DNA from 3 places in the Streptomyces sp. R-74717 genome. Region 3 is predicted to be linked to each of the others. Evidence: riboswitches for the same ligand, from Rfam matches in the RefSeq annotation. Region 3 holds a riboswitch; each other region holds the start of a gene.
What was found. Region 3 has a riboswitch for cyclic di-AMP ahead of NRF20_RS04335 (LysM peptidoglycan-binding domain-containing protein). Riboswitches for the same ligand answer to the same signal wherever they lie in the genome.
Positions count from the first base shown of each region.

Region 1 (4,765 bases), 3.1 Mb from region 3:
TCATCGCCTCGGCACGGTCGCCGATGCCGCGCTTGGGCACATTGAGGATGCGGCGCAGCGGGACGGTGTCCTCGGGGTTGGCGAGGACCCGGAGGTAGGCCAGGACGTCCCGGACCTCCTTGCGCTCGTAGAAGCGCACGCCGCCGACGACCTTGTAGGGCAGTCCGACGCGAATGAAGATCTCTTCGAAGACACGGGACTGCGCGTTCGTGCGGTAGAAGATCGCGACGTCGCCCGCCTTGGCGTCGCCCGCGTCGGTCAGCCGGTCGATCTCGTCGGCGACGAACTGCGCCTCGTCGTGTTCGGTGTCGGCGACATAGCCGGTGATCCGGGCGCCCGTGCCGGCGTTCGTCCAGAGGTTCTTGGGGCGGCGGCTCTCGTTGCGCTCGATGACCGCGTTGGCAGCGGACAGGATCGTCTGCGTGGAGCGGTAGTTCTGCTCCAGGAGGATCGTGGTCGCGTTCGGGTAGTCCTCCTCGAACTGGAGGATGTTGCGAATGGTCGCGCCGCGGAAGGCGTAGATCGACTGGTCCGCGTCACCGACGACGCACAGCTCGGCGGGGGCGTCGCCCTCGCCGGCCGGGCCGACCAGTTCGCGCACGAGGGTGTACTGGGCGTGGTTGGTGTCCTGGTACTCGTCGACCAGGACGTGCCGGAAGCGGCGGCGGTAGTGCTCGGCGACGTCGGGGAAGGCCTGGAGCAGATGGACCGTCGTCATGATGATGTCGTCGAAGTCCAGCGCGTTGGCCTCGCGCAGCCGGGACTGGTACATCGCGTAGGCCTGGGCGAGGGTCTTCTCGAAGCCGTCCGCAGCCTGGCCTGCGAAGGTCTCCTCGTCGATCAGCTCGTTCTTCAGGTTGGAGACCTTGGCCGTGAACGCCTTCGGCGGGAAGCGCTTCGGGTCGAGGTCGAGATCGCGGCAGACCAGGGCCATCAGTCGCTTGGAGTCGGCGGCGTCGTAGATCGAGAACGACGAGGTGAAGCCGAGCTTCTTCGACTCGCGGCGCAGGATGCGTACGCACGCGCTGTGGAACGTCATGACCCACATGGCGTTGGCGCGCGGTCCGACGAGTTGCTCGACGCGCTCCTTCATCTCGCCCGCGGCCTTGTTGGTGAAGGTGATCGCCAGGATCTGGCCGGGGTGCACCCCGCGCTCGGCGAGGAGGTGGGCGATCCGGTGGGTCAGCACCCGGGTCTTCCCGGAGCCCGCCCCGGCGACAATGAGCAACGGGGAGCCCGCGTGGACCACGGCGGCGCGCTGCTCGGTGTTCAGCCCGTCGAGGAGCGCCGCGGAGTCGATGACGGGGCGGTGCGCGCCGTCGCGGTAGTACGCGTCCCTGGGCGGCGGGGGCCCGTCGAATACGCCCGCGAAGAGGTCCTCCGGCACCGCTTCGGGTGCGGAGTCCTCGGGGGGCGGCGGGGGCTCTTCCTCCGAGTGCTGGAGGCCGGCCAGGAAGCTGTCGTCAAAGAGGCTGCTCATCGCTTGTCGAGTCTAGGCCGCCGCAACGACACACGACGGCCGCATGGCGAACCGCACCCGACGGCCGGGCACACAAAGGCAGCAGCCACCCACTCCGTGTAAGGGAATTCGGGCCCTCGCCGGCCCTTGCCGCCCCACTTCATCAAGGTCACGAAAACGTATCGGGCATATCGAACATCGGCCTTCACAGCAGCACCACGGGTTGGCTAGCGTGCTCGACCGGGCGGCCCGTACCCCCTGAGGCGAACCACGCCGAGCGGGCGCCCGCGCCGAATCCGGCCTGCCCTCGTGGGAGTTCGGAGCCGGGGACCCACACGCAGCACCGGGGTGAATCGGTCCTTATCCCCCACTCGGACCGTAGGGCAGCCTTCCGTTCCGCCCGAACCCGACAGCTAACCCGGTAGGCGGTCCACGGAAGGAGATGCCGGCCTTGGCGTCGCATCGCAAACCGCGCACCCGGGTGCGCACCACCACACCGGCCGTAGGGCTCACCACGGCGGCACTGGCGTCCGTGACCCTGCTCTCCACACAGAGCGCCACGGCCGCCCCCGCCCCGAAGCCCAGCATCGAGAACGTCCAGAAGAAGGTCGACGACCTCTACCGGCAGGCGGGCACCGCGACCCAGCAGTACAACCGGGCGAAGGAAGCCTCCGCCACCCAGCGCGCCAAGGCCGACGCCCTGCTGGAGGACGTGGCCGAGCGCGCCGACAAGCTCAACGAAGCCCGCAGGACGCTCGGCGCCTACGCGGCCGCGCAGTACCGCACCGGCTCCATCGCGCCGAGCACCACCTTCTTCCTGGCCGACGACCCGCAGTCGTACTTCGACCAGAGCCAGCTGATGAGCCGGATGACCGGTCAGCAGCAGAAGGCAGTCACGGACTTCCGTACGCAGCAGGCCAAGGCGTCGAAGAAGCGTGCCGAAGCAGTGCAGAGCCTGGAGACGCTGACCTCGACACAGAGCACGCTGCGCACCAGCAAGCAGAACGTCCGGAAGAAGCTGGGCGAGGCGCGCGCGATGCTGTCGAAACTGACCGCCGAGGAGAAGGCGCGGCTCGCGGCGCTGGAGCGCGAGAAGGAGGCGGAGGCCAAGCGCAAGGCGCAGGAGCTGGCGCGGCAGCAGGCCGCCGCCAAGGCGGAGGCGGACCGCAAGGCCGCGGAAGCGGCGAAGGAGGCGGAATCCGGCAGCGGTACGGGCACGGGCACCGGAACCGGCTCGGACAGCAGCGCCACCACCAAGGCGGAGAAGGCCCTCGCCTTCGCCACGGCCCAGATCGGCAAGCCGTACGTATGGGGCGCGACGGGCCCGTCCTCGTACGACTGCTCCGGACTCACCCAGGCCGCCTGGAAGGCCGCGGGTGTCGACATCCCGCGCACCACCTGGGACCAGGTGAAGACAGGCACCCGGATCGCGACGGCCGATCTGCAGCCGGGCGACCTCGTCTTCTTCTACGACGACATCAGCCACGTCGGCATCTACAAGGGCGACGGAATGATGATCCACGCGCCGAAGCCGGGGGCGAACGTGCGCGAGGAGTCGATCTACTACATGCCGATCTACGGCAGCGTGCGGCCGTCGTAGCGGCTCACGCCCTTATGCCTTCAGCTGCCGGACGGGCTTGAATTCCACGCCCGTCCGGCAGCGTGGGCGGCACGGACCGGCTCAGGTCCAGAGCGTGGCGATGAAGATGTTGGCGAGCGTCAGCCCGCCCACCGCCGCGAAGGCGCCCTTGTCGACCTTCTCCTCGTCCCGCTTGACGTAGACGAGCGCGAGGATCACGACCAGGAGCAGCAACTTGACCCCGATCTTGATGTTGTTCACGTGGTGGCCGTCGGCCTCGTTGAGCCCGACCAGCGCGACACCGGTGACCAGCATCGTCAGAGCGCCGTGCAGCATCGCCGGGACGAATCGGGCCGTGCCCGCGCCCATCGCCTTCATCTGGGTCAGGAAACCGCCCAGCAGAGAGGCGATACCGATGATGTGCAGGGCGACGAAGACATTGATGAGTACGTCCATGGTCCGCAGCCTAGCCCCGGCCATATCACCACTCCGCAGGCAGGTGCGACTTCCTGTTCACTCGCGCCTGCACCAATTGCCTGGCTCTGGTGCAATTTTCCGAGCAATCGACGACAGCGCCGCGCCAAATTCGGGCAATAGGCGTCATTACGACTCTTCCCCACGCCCCGGGTTTAGCGTCCCTACCCAGGTGACCGGCTTCACCGCCGCTCCGCACCCGGACGGCGAACCGGTCACCCCGCCGAGAGATCCGGCGGCGGGCCGCTCCCCCTGTTGGCGACCCGCCGCCGGACCTCGGGCGGGCCCGCCGGTAGTCCCCGACGGGCAGTCGCCAGGAAGGACGCACGCCCCCGTGGCAGCGCACCGGAAACCCAAGCAGCGCCCGTACACCGGCTCTGCTGCCCGCACCGCAGCCACCCTCGCCATCGCCGGAGCCGCCACCGCTGCCGCTCTGCCAGGTTCCGCACACGCCGATCCCCAGCTCACCCCCGCCCAGGTCAGGGCGGAGGTGGACCGGCTGTACCACGACGCGGAAGCCGCCACCGAGCAGTACAACGGCACGAAGGAGAAGGCGACCGCCGCCGCCGATGCCGTCGACACCCTGCGCGACGAGGCGGCCCGCAGGACCGAGCGCCTCAACGCCTCGCGCAACGCACTGGGTTCCCTCGCCGCCGCGCAGTACCGCACCGGCGGCCTGGACCCGGCCGTACAGCTGGCGCTCTCCTCCGACCCCGACCAGTACCTGGAGCGGGCCTCGTACGTGGACCGGATCGGCGACCGCCAGGCCGCCGAGGTCGACGGGGTGGAGCGGCAGGTCGCCCGGATCGCCCAGCTGCGCTCGCAGGCCAGGGGAAAGCTGGCTGCGCTGGCATCCCGCCAGGCCGAGCTGAAGAAGCACAAGGCGACGATCAGGACCAAACTGGCCGATGCGCAGCGGCTCCTCGCCACCCTGTCCCCGGCCGAGCGCGCCGCCTACGAGAGCTCGGACAGCGCGCGCTCCGCCGAGCGTGCCGACCGCAGCACCGCACGTGGTCCCGTCCAGGCTCCCAACGCCCGTGCCGCCGAGGCCATCGCGTTCGCGTACGGGGCGCTCGGAAAGCCGTACGTCTGGGGCGCGACCGGCCCGTCCTCGTTCGACTGCTCCGGGCTCACCCAGGCCGCCTGGCGCTCCGCCGGTGTCTCGCTCCCCCGGACCACGTACACCCAGATCAGCGCCGGCCGGCACATCCCGCGCTCCGAACTCGCCCCGGGCGACCTGGTGTTCTTCTACT
Region 1 covers NZ_CP102361.1:4,074,919-4,079,683, forward strand. Annotated here, with positions in the region: gene pcrA (DNA helicase PcrA) at 1-1,480, opposite strand, end outside; cyclic di-AMP (ydaO/yuaA leader) riboswitch at 1,738-1,903, shown strand; gene NRF20_RS18330 (NlpC/P60 family protein) at 1,902-3,059, shown strand; gene NRF20_RS18335 (hypothetical protein) at 3,141-3,494, opposite strand; gene NRF20_RS18340 (NlpC/P60 family protein) at 3,847-4,765, shown strand, end outside.
Region 1: it holds a riboswitch for cyclic di-AMP, as region 3 does, so the genes downstream of both, NRF20_RS18330 (NlpC/P60 family protein) here and NRF20_RS04335 (LysM peptidoglycan-binding domain-containing protein) in region 3, are expected to answer to the same signal.

Region 2 (4,765 bases), 1.8 Mb from region 3:
CGTCGTCAAGAACGAGCGCCGCCAGCGCTACGACAACGTCCCCTACGGCACGGCGTTCGAGAAGCTGACGGCACTGGCCTACCCCGAGGGTCACCCGTACCACCACACGCCGATCGGCTCGATGGCGGACCTGGACGCCGCGACCCTTGAGGACGCCCGCACCTTCTTCCGTACGTACTACGCGCCCAACAACGCGGTGCTCTCGGTCGTCGGCGACATCGACCCCGAGCAGACCCTCGCCTGGATCGAGAAGTACTTCGGCTCCATCCCGTCCCATGACGGCAAGCGGCCGCCGCGTGACGGCACGCTCCCCGAGATCATCGGCGAGCAGCTGCGCGAAGAGGTGCGCGAAGAGGTTCCGGCACGGGCGCTGATGGCCGCTTACCGGCTGCCGCACGACGGCACCCGTGAGTGTGACGCGGCAGACCTCGCGCTGACCGTGCTCGGCGGCGGCGAGTCGTCGCGGCTGCACAACCGCCTGGTCCGCCGTGACCGCACAGCCGTGGCGGCCGGGTTCGGGCTGCTGCGGCTGGCCGGTGCGCCCTCGCTCGGCTGGCTGGACGTCAAGACGTCCGGCGGCGTCGAGGTGCCGCAGATCGAGGCCGCGGTCGACGAGGAGCTTGCCCGGTTCGCCGCCGAGGGCCCCACGCCCGAGGAAATGGAACGTGCGCAGGCCCAGTTGGAGCGCGAGTGGCTGGACCGGCTCGGTACGGTCGCGGGCCGCGCCGACGAACTCTGCCGGTTCGCCGTGCTGTTCGGCGACCCGCAGCTCGCCCTGACCGCCGTACAGCGGGTGCTCGATGTCACCGCGGCAGAGGTCCAGGCGGTCGCCGAGGCCCAGCTGCGCCCCGACAATCGGGCGGTGCTGGTCTACGAGCCGGTCGAATCGGCCGAGCCCGCAGACGCAGCGGACACCGAGACCGGCGCCGACGGCGCCGACGACACCGACGCGCACGAAGGAGCGGACAAGTGACCGACGCTGCCGCGACTGGAGTTTCGATGCAGTACCACCCGCAGCCGGCCCCCGGCCTCGCCCGCCCCTGGGCCTTCCCCGCGCCGGAGCGTGGCGCCCTGCCCAACGGCCTCACGGTGCTGCGCTGCCACCGCCCCGGCCAGCAGGTCGTGGCGGTCGAGATCTTCCTCGACGCCCCGCTGGACGCCGAGCCCGAGGGCCTCGACGGCGTGGCCACGATCATGTCGCGGGCGCTGTCCGAGGGCACCGACAAGCACACCGCCGAGGAGTTCGCCGCCGAGCTGGAGCGCTGCGGCGCCACCCTCGACGCGCACGCCGACCACCCCGGCGTCCGGGTCTCCCTGGAGGTCCCGGCCTCCCGGCTGGCCAAGGCGCTCGCGCTGGTCGCCGAGGCGCTGCGGGCGCCCGCCTTCGCCGACAGCGAGATCGAACGGCTGGTGCGCAACCGGCTCGACGAGATCCCGCACGAGCAGGCCAACCCGGCCAGGCGCGCCGCCAAGGAGCTCTCCAAGGAGCTCTTCCCGGCCGCGGCGCGGATGTCGCGCCCGCGCCAGGGCACCGAGGAGACGGTGGAGCGGATCGACTCGGCGGCCGTGCGTGCCTTCTTCGACGCCCACGTCCGGCCGTCCACGGCGACCGCCGTGGTCGTCGGTGACCTCACCGGCATCGACCTGGACGCCCTGCTCGCCGACACTCTCGGCGACTGGTCGGGAGACATCGCAGAGCCTCGTCCCGCCCCTTTGATCACCGCCGACGACACCGGCCGAGTGGTGATCGTCGACCGTCCGGGCGCGGTGCAGACGCAGCTGCTGATCGGCCGGATCGGCGCCGACCGGCACGACAGCGTGTGGCCGGCCCAGGTGCTGGGCACGTACTGCCTGGGCGGCACGCTCACCTCCCGGCTGGACCGTGTGCTGCGCGAGGAGAAGGGCTATACCTACGGGGTGCGGGCCTTCGCCCAGGTGCTGCGGTCGTCGGCTCCGGATTCCGCCTCGGGGGCGAGTGGTGCCGCGATGCTCGCCATCAGCGGATCGGTGGACACGGAGTCCACGGGACCGGCGCTGCAGGATCTGTGGACGGTCCTGCGGACCCTGGCGGCCGAGGGACTGACCGATGAAGAGCGTGAGACGGCCGTGCAGAACCTCGTGGGTGTCGCACCGCTGAAGTTCGAGACGGCGGCCTCGGTCGCGGGCACGCTCGCCGACCAGGTCGAGCAGCACCTCCCGGACGACTACCAGGCACAGCTGTACGCCCGGCTGGCGGAGACCGGCACGGTCGAGGCGACCGCTGCGGTGGTCAACGCCTTCCCGGGCGACCGGCTGGTCACGATCCTCGTCGGTGACGCGTCACAGATCGAGGATCCGGTCCGGGCCCTGGGCATCGGAGAGGTGTCGGTGGTCGCCGGCTGACGGGCGTACCCGTTGTGGACACCGGACGACCGGCCGGGCCGAGGCGGGCGACCCCCGCCCGTCCGGCCCGTTGCGTGTGACAGTCCACCGGCCGACTTTCACGTTCGACCGAGCACCGAAGGCCACGGCCGGTCCACAGACCCGTCATACGCCTGCATATCGGGACAGAAGGAAGACCCCTGTGAGTGAGATCTCACCGGAGTCTTCCTTTTTGTCTGTTTTGGCAGGGAGGTTGCCTGTCTGCCCTGTGGGATGCGCTACAAAACGACCTGTCCGTTTGGTGAATGCAAGTGACCCCGCTTAGCGTCGGCTGGGCTGTCCGTCACTCGTATGCCGCATCCGTGACGTACCGGGCAGCCATCGCCGAGTCCCCGTCAGGCGCGAGCCTGGGGAGCCGGGGACCCATGCAGTCCCTGGGGTGAATCGGGTGCCTGAGCCCGGATGAGGCCAGGGCGCCCGTAGGAGACCTTCCTGCTCCGAACCCGTCAGCTAACCCGGTAGGCGAGAAGGAAGGAAAGGATCAGCCACTTCATGGCGTTCACCCGTGCCACCGGGAAGCATCGTGCCCCGAGCCGACTGACGCGCAGCAGCGCGAAGATCGCCGGCGTCGCGGCTCTGGCCACCACCGGCGTCATCGGCGGCATGGCCTCTCCGGCCCTCGCCGCGGACTCCTCCGTCAGTGAGACCGGTCTGAACCAGGTCATCGCCATCGAGGGCGCCCTCGCCGACCAGATCGACGCCCAGGCCGACGCGCAGAAGCACCAGGCCGATGTCGCGGCGAAGGCGAAGGCGGAAGCCCAGCGGAAGGCCGAGGCCAAGAAGAAGGCCGAAGCGAAGGCCAAGGCCGAGGCGAAGCGCGCGGTCGAGGCCCGCGCCGAGAAGGCCCGCGCCGCCCGGTCCGCCGAACGCACCCGCCTGGGTTCCTTCCAGCTCCCGGTCGCAGGTTCGTACGTCACCACCGGCTACAAGTCCAGTGGCTCGCTCTGGTCCTCCGGCAGCCACTCGGGCATCGACTTCCACGCCGCGTCCGGCAGCTCCGTCGTCGCCGTCGGCGCCGGTACGGTCGTCGAGGCCGGCTGGGGAGGCGCGTACGGCAACAACATCGTGCTCCGGATGACGGACGGCACGTACACGCAGTACGGCCACCTCTCCTCGATCGGCGTCTCCGTCGGCCAGAGCGTCGGCGCGGGCCAGCAGATCGGTCTCTCCGGCTCGACCGGCAACTCCACCGGTCCGCACCTCCACTTCGAGGCCCGGACCACGCCGTCCTACGGCTCCGACATGGACCCCGTCGCGTACCTGCGCGCCCACGGCGTCAACGTCTGACCGACGCTGCACCCGCAGTACCCCCTTCGAAGGCCCCGGCGGCACGCCGGGGCCTTCGCCGTGCCCGGCCTCCGCGCCCGTCCGCAGTACCTGCTCCCCGAACCGTCCTCTGGCCAAAAGATATTCATGAATTTCCACCCGGCATCGGATATGCGGCCACATCGCAATAGAGTTGCAGAACAGGCGTCGGTCGGCCGCGTTTCGCGGGAATTGAGGCGGAGGTTCGGACATGCGCATTCCGGCGCATTCGGTATGCATGGCGATCCGTGACGATATCGTCTCCGGTGTCTTCGAGCGCGGAAGCCGGCTCACCGAGGAGTTGCTGGCGCGCCGTTACGGGGTCTCCCGTGTCCCGGTACGGGAAGCGCTGCGCACCCTGGAGTCCGAGGGCTTCGTGGTCACCCGCCGGCACGCGGGTGCCTGCGTCGCCGAGCCCACCGAGGAGGAGGCCGCCGACCTCCTGGAGGTCCGGATGCTGCTGGAGCCGCTGGGTGCCGCGCGCGCCGCGCAGCGCCGCACCGAGGCGCATCTCAAGGTGTTGCGCGGTCTGGTCAGGCTCGGCCAGGAGCGGGCCCGGCGGGGTGAGGGAGAGGACCTGCGCTCACTGGGCGGCTGGTTCCACGAGACGTTGGTACAGGCCTCCGGCAGTCCCGGCCTGATCGCGCTGCTCACCCAGCTCCGGCACAAGATCGCCTGGATGTACACGGTCGAGCAGCCGGCCCGCCCGGTGGACTCCTGGGCCGAGCGCGGGGCCATTGTGGACGCGGTGGCGCGGCGTGACGCGGAACGGGCCAGGGCGCTGGCCGCCCAGCATGCCGAACGGGCCGCGGCCGCGCACCGGCTGCGCCGTGCCGACCGGCCGGGCCGCCGGGCCGACGCCTCGCACGCCGACCGGGTGAGGACTTCGCAACATTCCGTAAACACCACAGGCGTTCGGAATTAACAATTACGCCGTATACAAAGAGTCGACAAAGAGTCGTGATTCCATGAGGGCTTTCTTTGGGCTGCCCGAATTTACTCCCGTCGTCCTGGGTCGGGAAAGCGAAAAAGCCGCGGC
Region 2 covers NZ_CP102361.1:2,717,900-2,722,664, reverse strand. Annotated here, with positions in the region: gene NRF20_RS12135 (M16 family metallopeptidase) at 1-973, shown strand, start outside; gene NRF20_RS12130 (M16 family metallopeptidase) at 1,000-2,382, shown strand; cyclic di-AMP (ydaO/yuaA leader) riboswitch at 2,734-2,900, shown strand; gene NRF20_RS12125 (M23 family metallopeptidase) at 2,914-3,708, shown strand; gene NRF20_RS12120 (GntR family transcriptional regulator) at 3,938-4,651, shown strand.
Region 2: it holds a riboswitch for cyclic di-AMP, as region 3 does, so the genes downstream of both, NRF20_RS12125 (M23 family metallopeptidase) here and NRF20_RS04335 (LysM peptidoglycan-binding domain-containing protein) in region 3, are expected to answer to the same signal.

Region 3 (4,765 bases):
CCGCTCAGTCCGCTCCCGGTGTTGCGAGCAGGTCGCCCACCTCCTCCGCGGTGGTGTCCCGGAGCTCCTCCGCGAGGAGCAGCCAGCGGGTGATGCCGACCGATTCGAGGAACGGCAGGTCGTGGCTGGCGATCAGCAGCGCACCCTCGTAGGACTCAAGTGCGCTGGTCAGCTGTCGCACGCTGGCGATGTCGAGATTGTTGGTCGGCTCGTCCAGCATCAGCAGCTGCGGGGCCGGCGCGGCGAGCATCGTCGCCGCGAGCGCGGCGCGGAAGCGTTCCCCGCCCGAGAGGGTGCCCGCCGGCTGTTCCGCGCGTTTCCCCTGGAACAGGAAGCGCGCGAGCTGGGAGCGGATGTGGTTGTCGGTGACCCCGGGAGCCATGCGGGCGACGTTCGCCGCGACGCTCAGCTCCTCGTCCAGCACATCCAGCCGCTGTGGAAGGAACCGCAGCGGTACGAACGTCCTGGCCTCGCCGGACAGCGGAGCCAGCTCGCCGGTGAGGGTGCGCAGCAGTGTCGTCTTGCCGGCGCCGTTGCGCCCGACGAGCGCGATCCGTTCGGGACCGTGCACATGGAGGTTGCCCTCGTGCAGTCTGCCGAACCGGGGACGCAGTTCGTGCAGGCTCAGCACGGTACGTCCGGTGGGAACGGCGGTGTGGGGAAGGCTCACCCGGATCTCGGCGTCGTTACGGATCGCGTCCGCGGCCTCTTCGCGGCGCTCGCGCGCCTCACTCAGCCGGTCCTCCTGGAGGCCGCGAAGCTTGCCCGCCGACTCCTGCGCGGACCGCTTCCGCCCGCCGGCGAGGATCTTCGGGAGCCGCCGCTCGGCCTCGATCTTCCTGCCGTGCCGCTGACGGCGCGCCAGCTTCACATGGGTCTCCTCCAGCTCGCGCTTCTGCCGGCGTACGTCAGCCTCGGCGGCCCGCAACATCCGCCCGGCGGCTTCCTGTTCGGTGGCCAGGGCTTCTTCGTAGGCGGACCAGCCGCCTCCGTACCAGTTCACGGATCCGGAGCGCAGTTCGGCGACGCGGTCCACGCGCTCCAGCAGTTCGAGGTCGTGGCTCACCACGACCAGGACACCGGAGCGCCAGGAGTCGACGGCCTCGTAGAGCCTGCGGCGAGCGAGAACATCGAGGTTGTTGGTCGGTTCGTCCAGCAGGAGAACGTCGGGATGCTCCAGCAGCAGTGCGGCCAGGCGCAGCAGGACGGTCTCCCCGCCGGACATCTGGCCCACGGTGCGGTCCAGTTCGACATCGCCCAGTCCGAGTGACCCCAGTGTTGCGAGGGCTCGTTCCTCGACGTCCCAGTCGTCGCCGATCGTCTCGAAGTGTTTCTCGTCCACATCCCCGGCTTCGATAGCGCGCAGCGCAGTGCGCCGCCCGGCGATGCCCAGGGTCTCGTCCACACGCAGCGTCGTGTCGAGCGTGATGTTCTGAGGGAGGTGGGCGAGGCTGCCACCGACGGTCACCGAGCCCTGGGAGGGGCGCAGTTGGCCGGCCAGCAGTCGCAGAAGTGTCGACTTGCCCGAGCCGTTGGTCCCGACGAGACCGGTGCGGCCGCGGCCGATACTGAGGGAGAGCCCGTCGAAGACGGTCGTGCCGTCCGGCCACTGGAAGGACAGGGCGGAGCAGGTCAGAGAGGCGCTGGGGGCGGTGGGTGTCGCCATGGTGATCCTCGCAGTCGCAAGCGCGGTGAATGGGGGCTTCGTATGCGAGCACCACGCAGCGACCGAACCGAGAGGGAGGTGCGGCGGTCCGAAAGATCGAGGGACGGCTCATGCACCGAGGTCGCATCCACGCGGGGTCACGGGCAGGACTGAACACTGCTACTGCGTGACGGGCGTACGGCTGAAGCCGTACGGCGCGATGATCGCGAACCTCAGATGCGCAACGTCCACCTCTATCGGAGACAACAGAGCCGTTGGAAACGATAACGGCCCGGATGGCGAAAGGCAAAGCCTCGATGTCGTGTGGGGGAGCGCGACGAGCGCCCCGCGGACCGGTCGGCCGGGAGGCGGGAGGTCGTGGAGCCCTGTCGGGTGCGGTCGGCCCGAGAGGCATCCGGATCGACATACGAATGTCCCAGTATGGGTGATTTGCTTAGAATTGATCTCTTGGTCAATAAAGGGGCACTTGGGGGGGGTTGTGACTCTTGGGCGCTGACCGAATTGCCCGTTTTGGGAATCTCGTGGTGTGAGTCACATTCGGAGTTCAAGACGCCGTGGCGCGCTGCTCGGTTCCCTTCTGTGCAAGGAAATTTGGCTTCGCGGTGTGAAGTGGATTACTGCCAATTCCGTGATTCGATCTTGCGAATGAATTGTGATCCAAAAATAGGGGCTTGTTCCTTTCGGCGTTTCTCGCCTACGGTCACCGTCAATCCGGACGGAACGCCGAATCCTGCCGCCGTCCGGCAATCCGACCACTCATGTACGGCAGGAACGGGGGACCCAGGTAAGTCGCCGATCCGGTATCCGGAACGGCTCGGGGTGAAGCCGCATTCGTGTGCGGCCGGACATCTTCAGTCCGAACCCGACAGCTCACCTCGTAGGCGACGGAGAGGAATTCGCTATGTCTGCAACGGGTATCCACCGTCGTCGTAAGTCCACTTCGCTGACCCGCGGTCTCATCGTCGCGACCACGGGCGGAGCCGCTCTCGTGCTTCCGCTGGTCGGTGCCGGCTTCGCCTCGGCCGCGCCGGCGCAGTCCAAGGCTGCGGCGTCGACCGTCGCCACCGTCAAGGAAAAGACCGCGCAGAAGGCCGCGCCCACCATCTATTCCGTGATCGCCGGCGACACCCTCTCCAAGATCGCGCGGGGGCATTCGCTCAGCGGTGGCTGGAAGAAGCTGTACGAGGACAATCGAGAGATCGTCGGCGACAACCCCGCAGAGATTCGCCCGGGCATGAAGCTGACAATCGGTGCCCAGGCCGAGTCCAAGACTTCCGCGACTGTCACTGCCGCACCGGCCGCGACGCCCGCGACGTACACGAACGATCTGAACGGCTGGATCAAGGAGTCGCTGGCGGTCATGGCCAAGCACGGTATCCCCGGCAGCTACGACGGAATCCACCGCAACGTCATGCGCGAGTCCTCCGGCAACCCCCTGGCCATCAACAACTGGGACTCGAACGCCGCCAAGGGCACGCCGTCCAAGGGCCTCCTCCAGATCATCGACCCCACGTTCCGGGCCTACCACGTGCCCGGTACGTCGATGGACAGCTACGACCCGATCGCCAACATCACCGCAGCGTGCAACTACGCCGCTGACAAGTACGGCTCCATCGACAACGTGTTCGGGGCCTACTGACGCACAGCAGCGCCGCTGGCGGTTCAGTACCGACGGGTGACCAGGGGCTGGACAAGCCCCTGGGAAGGGACCGCACCCGTCGGTCAGGGGCCGCCTTTCGGCCGCTCACCCGCGTGGACAGCATGCGGAGGCGACGTTATGTGGGGCGTCGGCGGGAGCCGGGAACGGTCACATGGCCGGCGAGCCAGGAGAGCAGGGGCTCCAACTCCTGCGCTGCTCGGAGCACGGCGTCGACCAGCGCCGACGTGTGCTGCGCGCAGTCCCCACCGAGCGGACGGGCAGCGGAGACCGAGCGGTACCGGAGCAGGTCGGCACGGGGATGACCGGCGTCATGGCCGCGCGGCATGCGCTTCATGGTGTCACCGGTGATCTCGTACCCCTGAGCCCCCAGCGCCTCGATGGCACACACCAGTTCGGGGCCACTGCCCTGCGCGGCAACGGCCGTACGGAACAACGGGACCTGCCCCGGGTCGGGGTAGGTCCAGCCGCCCTTGATGCGGAGCCCGTCGAGGTCGAAGCGGAGGCCGATCTCGACGTTGCGTGCGATCCGGATCACCGCCCCTTGGTGCTGCCACCACCAAGGGTCCTTGCGGAACCCCCAGACGGAGAAGTCCTCGTACGCCTGGTCCGCGTCGGCCACATCGTTCAGCAATGCGATCATGGGCTGCCGTACGAGACGCTCCCGGTCCTTTCGGCGCTTCTCGCGAGCTTCTTGCGAGGGCATGCCCTCCAACTGCAGGAGCAGCTCGAACGCTTGCTCTGTCCAGCCGCTGAATGCTCTTGTCACGCGAGAGATCCTAGCGATCCGGGACTTGAGGGTGCGCGTGCACCGGGCCCTGAGCCGAAACCGTGCCCGGCTTGCCCGTCGCCTGCATCGCTGCTGGTGCCCCGGTTCCCGGGAGCGCGGGTGCGGTCGAAACCCCCGGCTACCGCATCAAGGTGACCGAATCGTCGGTCACCATCGTCGGCCATGCCACGGCCATGACGAGCTACCGGCCGAGCCTGCGCCGGGACTGCCGGCCGATGAACTCGATCATCAGCCCGGGACGGATCGATGTCCCCGACCGGAGTGCCACGACCGTCCCGAACGGAACGGTGATCGCGGCCCGGCGCGCGCCCGCCGACGTAGCCCTCACTCCTGGGCGCTCTCCGTCGGCTGCTCCGGCTTCTGTGGCGGAGGCCTCGGAACCGTGGCCGCCGACCCCTCCCGGACGGACTCCACCACCGCCTCGTGAAGGCGCCGGCTGTCGTCCTCCGAGCAGCACGGCACCGGGCTGCCCGACATGGTGAACCAGTCGATCGCACCCGTGTACTGCACGGTGACCTGGGCCGTGTCATCGGCCCAGGTCGTGTGGACGGTCAGGTCTCCGGACAGGACGCCGACCTCCTCCGTGAGCACGCCACCGTGCCCGGAGAACACACCGCGAGTCGTCCATGACGCCCAAGCCATGTCTCCAGGC
Region 3 covers NZ_CP102361.1:959,337-964,101, reverse strand. Annotated here, with positions in the region: partial or broken gene NRF20_RS04345 (ATP-binding cassette domain-containing protein) at 190-931, opposite strand; partial or broken gene NRF20_RS04340 (ATP-binding cassette domain-containing protein) at 1,052-1,666, opposite strand; cyclic di-AMP (ydaO/yuaA leader) riboswitch at 2,378-2,563, shown strand; gene NRF20_RS04335 (LysM peptidoglycan-binding domain-containing protein) at 2,568-3,305, shown strand; gene NRF20_RS04330 (DUF2461 family protein) at 3,442-4,092, opposite strand; gene NRF20_RS04325 (hypothetical protein) at 4,295-4,441, opposite strand; gene NRF20_RS04320 (hypothetical protein) at 4,438-4,755, opposite strand.